Regions from separate parts of the Cellulomonas dongxiuzhuiae genome, predicted to be linked through region 2. Evidence: predicted binding sites of a transcription regulator. Region 2 holds the regulator's gene; each other region holds the start of a gene.
The links. The regulator HrcA, encoded in region 2, represses chaperone genes, less so after heat shock. The targets are predictions, from matches to a motif close to TTNGCACTCGNNNNNNNCGAGTGCNAA.

Region 1: a site for HrcA is predicted at 1,840-1,866, ahead of groES (co-chaperone GroES). Genes of this name have one in related genera too.
Region 3: a site for HrcA is predicted at 1,804-1,830, ahead of KKR89_RS00480 (Hsp20/alpha crystallin family protein). Genes of this name have one in related genera too.

What each region holds. Positions count from the first base shown of each region.
Region 1 covers NZ_CP076023.1:2,882,378-2,886,188, forward strand. Annotated here, with positions in the region: gene KKR89_RS12835 (MerR family transcriptional regulator) at 1-771, opposite strand, end outside; gene KKR89_RS12840 (WhiB family transcriptional regulator) at 1,029-1,325, shown strand; gene groES (co-chaperone GroES) at 1,412-1,705, opposite strand; gene KKR89_RS12850 (class I SAM-dependent methyltransferase) at 1,949-3,151, shown strand; gene KKR89_RS12855 (glutamate--cysteine ligase) at 3,151-3,811, shown strand, end outside.
Region 2 covers NZ_CP076023.1:2,499,530-2,503,340, reverse strand. Annotated here, with positions in the region: gene KKR89_RS11200 (hypothetical protein) at 1-174, shown strand, start outside; gene KKR89_RS11195 (DUF3097 domain-containing protein) at 230-1,099, opposite strand; gene hrcA (heat-inducible transcriptional repressor HrcA) at 1,284-2,306, shown strand; gene dnaJ (molecular chaperone DnaJ) at 2,394-3,518, shown strand; gene KKR89_RS11180 (16S rRNA (uracil(1498)-N(3))-methyltransferase) at 3,515-3,811, shown strand, end outside.
Region 3 covers NZ_CP076023.1:104,255-108,065, forward strand. Annotated here, with positions in the region: gene gcvT (glycine cleavage system aminomethyltransferase GcvT) at 1-162, shown strand, start outside; gene gcvH (glycine cleavage system protein GcvH) at 222-593, shown strand; gene KKR89_RS00470 (helix-turn-helix domain-containing protein) at 903-1,139, shown strand; gene KKR89_RS00475 ((deoxy)nucleoside triphosphate pyrophosphohydrolase) at 1,300-1,755, shown strand; gene KKR89_RS00480 (Hsp20/alpha crystallin family protein) at 1,921-2,358, shown strand; gene KKR89_RS00485 (MalY/PatB family protein) at 2,608-3,762, opposite strand.

The sequences.
Region 1 (3,811 bases), 380 kb from region 2:
GGGGCGCGGCTCGCCGGGCACGGGAAGGAGCAGGACCACGGGTGCGCCGGGCGGGGGCGGCGCCGCGGTGCGTGCGCGCAGCGCGCTCAGCACGGCACCCAGCAGGGTCTCGCGGGCGTCGACCCCCGGGCGCTCCACCACGGTCCGGCGCGCGAGAGCCGCGAGAGCCGGCTGCACGCGGTCGGCCCACCACCGCGTGACGTCGACCCCGGTCGAGTCCAGCAGCGCCGCGCAGCGGTCCGCCCGCCCGGTGAGCGCGGCGTCCACGAGGGCCGCGACGCTGCTCGCACCGCCGGCCGGGACGCCCGCGACCGGCGGGTGGTCGGCACCGGACCCCTCGGCCGCGGCTCCTGCCTCGGCCCGGACGGGCAGGCGGCCGGTGAGGTCGTCGCTGCCGGCCGCGGGGACGGCTCCGGCCACGTCGGGCGCCTCCGACGACTGCGCGAGCCGCGCGGCCTCGGCGGGCGCGACCCCGTCGATGGTGAGGCGGCGCATCACGAGGAGCCGCTCGAGGTCCTGGTTCGTGTAGCGGCGGTGGGCACCGGCGAGGTGCTCGGAGGGCCCGAGCCCGTAGCGGCGGTCCCACGTCCGCAGCGTGGCCGGCGCCACTCCCAGCCGGCGCGCGACGGCGGCGACGGTGAGCGCGGGCCCGCTCGGCACCTGCGCGCGGTCCGCGTCGCGAGCCGCGGGCGCGTCCGGGCGACCGGCGGGCGCGGACGCGCCCTGCGGGTCGACCGATCCGGCCGCGGTCTCGTCTGCTGCGGGGACCATGAAGCGATTGTGCCAGCAGTGTGACGCGATCCGACGTCCTCTCCCCGCGCGTCGGCCACCACCGCGGACACGCGTCCTGCACCGACGTCCAGATCGCGCCAGGCACCGTTTCACACGATCGCGTCAGAAAGTGGGTCTTGAACAACTTCTGAAGCGGTTGTAGCGTGGCGTCACGTCGCCACGGGGAACCGCGGAGACCACCGACTTTCGTCCGGCCGGCGCCGCAGGACGACCACGCAGGAGCCAAGGAGGAACACATGGCCGAGATCTCGCGTCTCCCCGGACCGGTGATGGACCTGTGGGAGTGGCAGTTCGAGGGTGCCTGCCGCGACGCGGACCAGGATCTCTTCTTCCACCCGGAGGGCGAGCGCGGCTCGGCCCGGCGCCGCCGTGCGGAGGCAGCGAAGGCCATCTGCGCCACGTGCCCCGTGCTCAAGGAGTGCCGCGAGCAGTCCCTCGCCGTCCGCGAGCCCTACGGCGTGTGGGGCGGGCTGTCCGAGGAGGAGCGTGCCGCGGTCCTCGCCGAGCGCGCCGGACGCCGCGTCACCGCCTGATCCTCCCGAGCACGACGAAGGCCCCCTCCCGAGGGAGGGGGCCTTCGTCGTGCCGGGGACGCGTCCCCGGCCGGGACAGCTGTACGTCAGGCGACGACCGCGAGGATGTCGCGAGCGGAGAGGATGAGGTACTCCTCGCCGCTGTACTTGACCTCGGTGCCGCCGTACTTCGAGTAGATGACCTTGTCACCCACGGCCACGTCCAGCGGCACGCGGTTGCCCTTGTCGTCGATACGACCGGGGCCGACCGCCAGGACCTCGCCCTCCTGGGGCTTCTCCTTGGCGCTGTCCGGGATGACGAGACCCGACGCGGTCGTCGTCTCGGCCTCGAGGGCCTTGACGACGATGCGGTCCTCGAGGGGCTTGATGGAGACCGACACAGCGGACCTCCCCTTCGCATGTGAGTAGTTCAGGAGTCTGCGCCGCACCGTCGCGCCGTCGTCGCGGGAGCCGGGCCACGGGAGCGGTTGGCACCCTCACGGGGAGAGTGCCAGTTCCTCACTCTAGGAAGGCGTTAGCACTCGGTCAACCCGAGTGCCAGAACTGGTGCCGCCGTGCCGCCTGCCGAAGCATGTCGGCGGCGCGTGGTGAGCGGGCGGGCCGTGACGTGGGAAGGTGGTGGCGTGGACGACGCCGGGCTGGTCAAGCTGCTCAGTCCCGACGGCTGGGCGCTCCTGCAGGCGCTGCCGCCGTACGACGAGCGGCTCGCGCTGCCGCTCGCCGAGCGGCTGCAGAAGGACGGGCTCGATCCCGCGCTCGTCGCGGCCGCGCTCACGCAGTCGCGGCTGCGCGCCAAGGCCCGCGCCAAGCTCGGCGAGTTCGCCGACGGCATGCTCTTCACCGTCGCGGGCCTCGAGCAGGCCACGCGCCTCGAGGTCGCCGCGCACCACGCGCGCCGGTACCGCGATGCCGGATGCCGGTACGTGGCCGACCTGACGTGCGGCCTGGGCGCCGACGCCCTGGCGATGGCAGGCATCGGCATCCGGGTGCTGGCGACCGACGTCGACGAGACGACCGCAGCACTGGCGACCGTCAACCTGCGCGCGTTCCCCGAGGTCGAGGTCCGCATGGGCGACGGGCTGGCGCTCGACCTGGCCGCCGAGGGCGTCGACGGCGTCTACGCCGACCCCGCACGCCGCACGGGCACCGGCCGGCGGGTGTTCGACCCGCGGGCCTACTCCCCGCCCCTCGACGAGGTCCTCGCCGTGCGCGGCACGGTCCCCGCGCTCGGGCTCAAGCTGGGTCCCGGCCTCGCGCACCGCGACCTGCCGCACGACGCCGAGGCGCAGTGGGTGTCGTCCGGCGGCGAGGTCGTGGAGCTCGGGCTGTGGTTCGGCCCGCTGGCTCCCGACGGCCCGGGACGCTCCGCGCTCGTCCTGCGCGACGGCAGCGCGCACGTCCTGCGTGCCGACCCCGACGGGGACGACGACGCACCGCCCGTCGGGCCGGTCGGCGGCTACCTGTACGAGCCCGACGGCGCGGTGATCCGCGCCGGCCTGGTCGGCACGGTCGCGCACCGCGTGCACGGCCGGCTCGTGGACCCCACGATCGCCTACGTGACCTCCGACGCCCTCGCCGACCGTGCCGCCTGGCAGCCGCTGGCCACGGCCTACCGCGTGCTCGACGACCTGCCGTTCGGGCTCAAGCGCCTGCGCACCTACCTGCGGGAGCGGGACGTCGGGCGGCTGACGATCAAGAAGCGCGGCACGGCCGTCACCCCCGAGACGCTGCGCCGCCAGCTGGACCTGCGCGGCGGCACCGAGAGCACGGTCGTCCTCACGCGCGTCGCCGGGCAGCAGCGCGTGCTCGTCGTGGAGCCGGTCTGATGGCCGCGCCGGTGACCCTGCCGTTCGCCGTCTCCGAGCGGTCGACGGTCGGCATCGAGTGGGAGGTGGCCCTGGTCGACGCCGACTCGGGCGACCTGCGGCAGGCGGCGCAGGCGATCTTCGCCGCGGTGCAGCCTGCCGACGGCAGCGACCACCCGCACATCACGTCCGAGCTGCTGCTCAACACGGTCGAGGTGTCGTCGGGCAAGTGCCGCACCGTCGGCGAGGCCGGGGCGGACCTGCAGCGCGCCCTCGACGAGGTCGCCGCCGCCGCGCGCCCCCTGCGTATCGAGCTCATGGGCGCCGGGACCCACCCGTTCGCCAACTGGGCGCACCAGCGCGTGACCGACAAGCAGCGGTACGCCACGCTCATCGACCGCACGCAGTGGTGGGGCCGTCAGATGCTCATCTACGGCGTGCACGTCCACGTGGGCGTCGAGGACCGCGACAAGGTCCTGCCGCTGAGCCGCGCGATGCTCACGGTGTTCCCGCACATCCAGTCGCTGTCGGCGTCGTCGCCGTTCTGGGGCGGCAAGGACACCGGCTACGCGTCGAACCGCGCGCTGCTCTTCCAGCAGCTGCCGACGGCCGGCCTGCCGCCGCAGTTCGAGCGGTGGGAGCAGCTGGAGCAGTACGTCGGCGACATGATGCACACCGGCG
Region 2 (3,811 bases):
GCGCTGCAGACGCGCGACCTGGGCACGGGGGTGCTCGTGTACCTGGTCGTGGCGGTCGTGAGCTGGATCGGGAGCGCGGTCTGCGGCATCGGCGTGCTCGTGTCGCTGCCGGTGGGCGCGCTGATCATGGTCTACGCGTACCGGCGGCTGACGGGCGGGCAGATCGCAGCCTGACGGTCGGCGCAGGCACGCAGGGCCCGTCCGGCGCACGGGCCCCGCGTCCGCGCCGTCAGGCGGTGACGAAGTCGATGAGCTCCTCGACGCGGCCCAGCAGGCTGGGCTCGAGGTCGGCGTAGGACCGCACGGACCGCAGGATGCGCTGCCACGCCCGCGCGACGTCCGCCTGCTCCGCGGCCGGCCACCCGAGCTCGCGCAGGATCCCGCGCTTCCACTCGGTGCCGCGCTCGATCGTGGGCCACGCCTCCAGGCCGATGCGCTCGGGTCGGACGGCCTGCCAGACGTCGACGTAGGGGTGGCCGAGGACGCGGACGGTGCCCGCGCGCACGGTGCGCAGCGCGTCGGCCGCGAGCCTGCTCTCCTTGGAGCCGGGCACGAGGTGGTCGACGAGGACGCCCACCCGCCGGTCGGCCGTCGGACCGAAGTCGCGCAGCGCGTCGGCCAGGTTGTCGACCCCGTCGAGCAGCTCGACGACGACGCCCTCGACGCGCAGGTCGTCGCCCCACACCTTCTCGACGAGCTCGGCGTCGTGCTTGCCCTCCACCCAGATGCGCGAGCCGCGCGCCACGCGCGCGGGCGCGTCGGGCACCGCCACCGAGCCCGACGCGGTGCGCGTCGGGCGCACCGGCGCCCTGGTCGTCACGGGGGCCGTCAGGACGACGGGCTCACCCTCGACCCAGAACCCCGGCCCGAGCCGGAACGTGCGGGTCCGGCCGCGGCGGTCCTCCAGCACGACGACGTGCAGCCCACCCGACTTCTCGACCCGGACCACCGCACCGACCCAGCCCGTCTCGACGTCCTCGACGACCAGCCCGCGCTCGGCGGGCTGCTCGCGCGACGTGCGCGGGGCGCGGTGGTGGGCGGCACGGGACGTGGCGCCGGCGCCCGCGAGCACGTCGGAGCCGTATCGGTCGTCGGTCACGCGGGCACTGTAGGAGCCGTGCCGCGTGGCCGTCGTGGCGACGCGCGGTGCGGCCGCGGATCCACCGGCCGGACCGCGTAGAATTGGCACTCGGTCCGTCCGAGTGCTACCTCGGCCGGCCGGGAGGCGACCGCACGAGGTGGTCGCACGTACGGTGTGGACCCCGGGGGACGGAGGGAGCGACATGAGCGAGGACCGTCGGCTGGACGTCTTGCGCGCGATCGTCGAGGACTACGTCGCGACCCGCGAGCCCGTCGGGTCGCGGGCCCTTGCCGAGCGGCACGCGCTCGGCGTCTCGCCCGCGACGATCCGCAACGACATGGCCGCCCTCGAGGAGGCCGGTCTCATCGTCCAGCCGCACACCTCCGCCGGGCGGGTGCCGACCGAGCTGGGCTACCGCGAGTTCGTCGACCGGCTCTCGGGCGTGCGGGCGCTGTCGGCGGCCGAGAAGCGCGCCATCGGCACGCTGCTCGAGGAGGCCGTCGACCTCGACGACGTGATGGACCGCGCCGTGCGGCTGATCGCCCAGCTGACCCACCAGGTGGCGGTCGTGCAGTACCCGTCGCTGCGGCGCTCCGCTCTGCGGCACGTCGAGCTGGTCCCCGTGGGTGCGCGCCACCTCCTCGTCGTCATCATCACCACGACGGGCCGCGTCGAGCAGCGCACGGTCGAGCTGACCGCGGACCTCGACGAGAGCGTCGTCGCGCGCCTGCGTCTGCGCCTCAACGTCGTGGCGGCAGGCCTGCGGCTCGCGGACCTCGACACGGCGCTCGACGCACTGGCGGGGGAGTTCGAGCCGGACGGTGCCGACCTCGTCCGCGCGGTCGTGGCGGTCGTGGCCGAGACCGTGGCGCAGGAGCGCGAGGAGCGCGTGATCGTCGCGGGCGCCTCGCACCTGGCCCGCAGCGCCGGTGCGGACTTCCCGCACACGATCGGTCCCGTGCTGGAGGCGCTCGAGGAGCAGGTCGTCCTGCTGCGCCTGCTGTCCGAGATGGCCGAGGACTCGGCAGGCGTCGCGGTGCGCATCGGCCGGGAGACGCAGCTCGAGGGCCTCGCCGAGACGAGCATCGTCACCAGCGGCTACGGCGGTGACGGCTCGTCCGTCGCCGTCCTGGGGTCGGTCGGCCCCCTGCGGATGGACTACCCCCAGACCATGGCGGCGGTCCGAGCCGTCGCCCGGTACCTCACCCGGATCCTCGCGGGCTGACCCGCGCGCCACGCGTCCGCGCCCCTCGGTGCGCCGCACGCGGGCCGGGTCCCTCCGCGCACGAGCAGGAAGCGAGCAGCACGCCACGTGACCGACTACTACGAGATCCTCGGTGTCCCGCGGGACGCGACGCCGGAGCAGATCAAGAAGGCCTACCGCCGCCTGGCGCGCGAGCTGCACCCCGACGTCTCGGGCACCGAGCCCGGGACGGAGGACCGGTTCAAGGACGTGTCGCGCGCCTACGACGTGCTCGGCAACCCCGAGAAGCGCCGCGCGTACGACATGGGTGCCGACCCCTCGTCGCCCGGCGGCGGCATGGGCGGCGGCTTCGGCTTCCAGGACATCTTCGAGACCTTCTTCGGTGCGGCCGGCGGCGGTGCTCCGCGCGGACCCGTGCCGCGCGCCCGGCGCGGGCAGGACGCGCTCGTGCGTCTCGACCTCGACCTCGCCGAGGCCGCGTTCGGCGTCCACCGCGAGGTGCAGGTCGACACCGCCGTGCTGTGCCCCACCTGCGGTGGCACGTGCTGCCGTCCCGGCACGTCGCCGCGCACCTGCGAGGTGTGCGGCGGGCGCGGGTCCGTGCAGCGCGTCGCGCGCTCGTTCCTCGGGCAGGTCATGACGACGCAGCCGTGCGCCGCCTGCCACGGGTTCGGCACCGTGATCCCCGAGCCGTGCACCGAGTGCGCGGGCGAGGGACGCGTGCGCTCGCGGCGCACGCTGTCGGTGGACGTCCCGGCGGGCGTGGACACCGGGACGCGCATCAAGATGACCGGGCAGGGCGAGGTCGGTCCAGCGGGCGGTCCGCCCGGGGACGTCTACCTCGAGGTGCGCGAGCGCAAGCACGAGACGTTCGTCCGGCGCGGGGACGACCTGCACGCGACGCTCCAGGTGCCCATGACGGCGGCCGCGCTGGGCACGGTCGTGACGATGGAGACGCTCGACGGGCCCCAGGAGGTCGACCTGCGCCCGGGCACGCAGCCGGGGCAGATCCTCACGCTGCGCGGGCTCGGCGTCGGTCACCTGCACGTCGGCGGACGCGGTGACCTGCACGTGCACGTCGAGGTCCAGGTGCCCTCACCCGCTGACGACGAGCAGGCCGACCTGCTGCGCCGCCTGGCGGTGCTGCGCGGCGAGGAGCGCCCCGAGGCGCGTCTCGCGGCGGCGAACCCCGGGATGTTCGCGAAGCTGCGCGACAAGCTCAGCGGCCGGTGAGCGCCCCGGTCTTCGTGGTCGAGCCGGGCATGCTCGACGGCGTGCGAGCCGGCGGGGAGTACCTGCTCGACGGCACCGAGGGCCGGCACGCGGGCGTCGTCCAGCGGCGGGGTGCAGGTGAGCGCGTCGACGTGGTGGACTGCGCCGGCGTCCGTCTCGTCGGGCGCGTGCGCGCCGCGGGGCCCGACGGCGTGCGCATCGACGTCGAGGACGTCGTCGTGGAGGACGCACCCGCGCCGCAGCTCGTGCTCGTGCAGGCGCTCGCCAAGGGCGACCGGGACGAGCTGGCGATC
Region 3 (3,811 bases), 1.6 Mb from region 2:
GTGACGTCGGGGGCGCCGTCGCCGACGCTCGGGTACCCCGTGGCGATGGCGTACGTGACGCCTGAGATGAGCGCCGAGGGCGCCGAGCTCGCGGTCGACGTGCGCGGTCGGCGTGAACCCGTGCGCGTCGTGGCACTTCCCTTCTACCGTCGTCCTCGGTGACGGCCCGCAGCACGCGGTCCGCCCGCACGTCCGCACCACCCGACCCGACAGGAGCACCCATGGCTGCCGAGCTGCCCGAGACGCTGCAGTACACCGCCGAGCACGAGTGGGTGGACGCCTCGGTGCCCGTGACGGTGGGCATCACGGCGGTCGCCGCCGACGCGCTGGGCGACATCGTGTTCGTCGAGCTGCCGTCGGTCGGCTCGGACGTCGCCGCGGGTTCGGTCATCGGGGAGATCGAGTCGACCAAGTCGGTCTCCGAGCTGTTCTCGCCCGTCACGGGGCGCGTCGTCGAGGTCAACCAGGCCGCGGTCGACGACCCGTCGCTGGTCAACTCCGACCCGTACGGCGAGGGCTGGCTCCTGCGCGTCGACGTCACGTCCACGGGTCCGCTGCTCTCCGCCGAGGAGTACGGCGCGCTGAACCCCTGAGCCGTTCGGGTGGCATCCGCCCGGGTGCGCCCGTTCGGGTGACGACCTGGACGGCCGTCCATGCGTCCGGGTGCTTGCCCGAACGGGTGATCTGGCGCACAGTGCTGGTGACGACGTCTCAACCGTGATGTATCAGGGGGGCCTGGGCGTCGTCTGACAGGTGCAGCGATCGGCACCGCGGGGGGGTCTCACGGTGATTCAGAGAAATCGGCGAAAGTCGCGTCATAACCCCGACGTGTGCCGCTCTCATCCGGTACGCAGCCCACGCGGGGCCGGAGAGCCCGGGCCCGCCGCCCACCGGAGGACATCATGAGCATGCTGGACACGACCGTGGATCCGCACATCCTGGGTGCACACTCGCTCACGCGCCGGGAGCGGGTCGTCCTGGCGGAGCTGACCGAGGACGTGACGCTCGAGGACATCGCGACGCGGCTGTTCGTCACCCGCAACACCGTGAAGTCCCAGGTGCGCAGCGTGTACCGCAAGATCGGCGTGTCGACGCGCGCCGAGGCGGTCGCGTGGGCCGAGGCGCACGGCATCCGCTGACGTCACCACCCTGCGGAGGGGCGGGAGAGATCCCTCCGCACCCGTACCACCCACGTTCACGCGTTCGGCCCGGCCGGTCCTCCCCGGCTGTGCGGACGACGTGAGCAGCCGGGCACAGTGTCGTGACCCGGCCGTGACAGACGGCTGGCACACTCGAGGCATGAGTCCTGTGCTGGTCGTGGCCGCCGCCGTGGTCGACGACCTCGACGATCCCCGGCTGCTGCTCGCCGCCCGTCGTGCGACCCCGGCCAGCCTCGCCGGCCGGTGGGAGTTCCCCGGCGGCAAGGTCGAACCCGGCGAGACCCCCGAGGACGCGCTCCACCGTGAGCTGCGCGAGGAGCTCGGTGTGCGTGTGGGGCTCGGTGTCGAGCTCCTGGGGCCCGACGGCGGTGCCTGGCGCATCTCCGACGAGTACGTCATGCGGCTGTGGTTCGCCGAGGTGCTCGAGGGCGGGCCGGAACCGCTCGTCGAGCACGACGAGCTGCGGTGGCTGCCCGCCGGGCAGTGGCTGGACGTGCCGTGGCTCGACGCCGACGTCCGCATCGTCGAGGGTCTCCTGGGCTTCGTCGCCGGCTTCACGGGAGACGACCGGCGATCGGTCGACCGCTCCGCCTGAGGGCCTGGCAGGGGTGTTCGCCTGCAGCGAAATCGAGCCGCTGAGCGGTTGGCACTCTCAGTGCACGAGTGCTAATTCTTGACGTGTAGCCACCCGGTGGCGGGGACCGCCGGGGCAGCACCGGGATCCGGGGGGACCGGACCCACGTCGAGGAGGTGATGGGGCATGGCTACTCGTTTCGACCCGTTCCAGGAGATGGACCGCGTGCTCGCGCAGGTCCTGGCGTCCGACCGCGCATCGGCCACCATGCCGATGGACCTGTACCGCGACGGCGACCACTACGTGCTGCACGTCGACCTGCCGGGCGCCGACCCGGGCACCATCGACGTCAGCGTGGACGACCGCACCCTGACGATCCGCGCGCAGCGCAGCCCGCGCACCGAGCACGACGTGCAGTGGCTGGCCAAGGAGCGCCCGGTCGGCACGTACGCCCGCCAGCTCACGGTGGGCCGCGGGCTCGCGCTCGACCGCATCAGCGCGACCTACAACGACGGCGTCCTCACGCTCACGGTGCCGGTGGCCGAGGAGGCCAGGCCGCGCCGCGTCGAGATCCAGCACGGCGCCCCCGCGACGCCCATCGAGGCACCCGCCACCGCCGGCTGACTCATCCCACCGGGTGGGCGCCCTCCACGAGGGCGCCCACCCCTGTGGTGGTGAGAGAGCAGTCCAGCCACCCCGAGGTGGTGAGAGAGCAGTCCAGCCCTCTTCGGAGGTGTGAGGGGGGAACCTCCACCCCCGAACGTAGGACTGGATTGCTCTCTGACCACCTGGGGTCTGGTGGTGAGAGCGCAGTCCAGCCACCCCCGAGGTGGTGAGAGAGCAATCCAGCTCTTGTTCCCGCCGGCCCGGGCGTCAGGAGCGCGCGGCGAGCGTGGTCACGAGCCGGTCGAGGGCGTCGCTCAGGATCTCGCGGGACGTCGCGAGGTTGAGACGCACGTGCCCCGCGCCCTGCGGGCCGAACGTCGGCCCGGAGTTCACCGCGAGCCGGCCGTGCAGCAGCAGCAGCCGTGCCGGGTCGGTGCCCGACGACACCACGGCGGGCATCGCCCGCACGTCGAGCCACGCGAAGTACGTCGCCGCGGGCCGCACCCAGCACGCCTGGGGGAGACGCTCCGCGAGCGTCTGCTCGACGAGGTCACCGTTGGCGCGCACCGCCGCCCGCACGTCCCCGAGCCACGCGTCGCCCTCCCGGTGGGCCGCCTGGTGCGCGATCGACGCGACGTGGCTGACACCGTGCCCGACGATCTCGGGCAGGCGGGCCAGGTCGTCGGCGGCGGGGCCGGGGACGGCCACGGCAGCCTTGAGGCCCGCGAGGTTGAAGGCCTTCGACGCGGAGTGCAGCGAGATCGCGTCGGGGATGACGGTCGTGGTGGGGACGAACGGCTCGTCACCGACCGTGAGGGGTGCGTGGATCTCGTCGGCGACGACGCGCACGCCGTGACGTGCCGCGAGCTCGCCGACGGCGCGCAGCTCGTCCGCCGTGTGCAGCGTGCCGGTCGGGTTGTGCGGGTGGCACAGCAGGTACGCGGACGCACCGGCGAACGCGCGGTCGAGCGCCGCGAGGTCCAGGCGACCGTCCGGGGCGAGCGGGGCGGTGACGACCTGGCGTCCCGCGTGCTCGAGGAACCCGCGGAACGGCGGGTAGACCGGGGGGCTGATCACGACACGGTCGCCGGGCCGGGAGAGGATCCCGAGCACCTCGACGATCCCCAGCATGACGTCGGGGACCATCCGCGTGCGGTCCACGGGCACGTCCCAGCCGTGCTGCCGGGCGGCGAACCCCGCGAACGCCTCGGCGTACGCCGTCCCCAGCGGGCTCGCCGGGCCCACCTCGTAGCCGGTGTCACCGGCCAGCATCGCGCCCGTCACCGCGGTCACCACGGCGTCGAGCGGCTGCACGTCCATCTCCGCGACGAACGCCGGCAGCACGTCGTCGGGGTACGTGTGCCACTTCAGCGACGTGCGGCGGCGCATCTCGGCGACGGTGACGTCGAACGGGGATCCCATGCACCGCAGGTTAGGGGAGGCGTGAGTCGGCCGCGTGTCATGGCCGGGG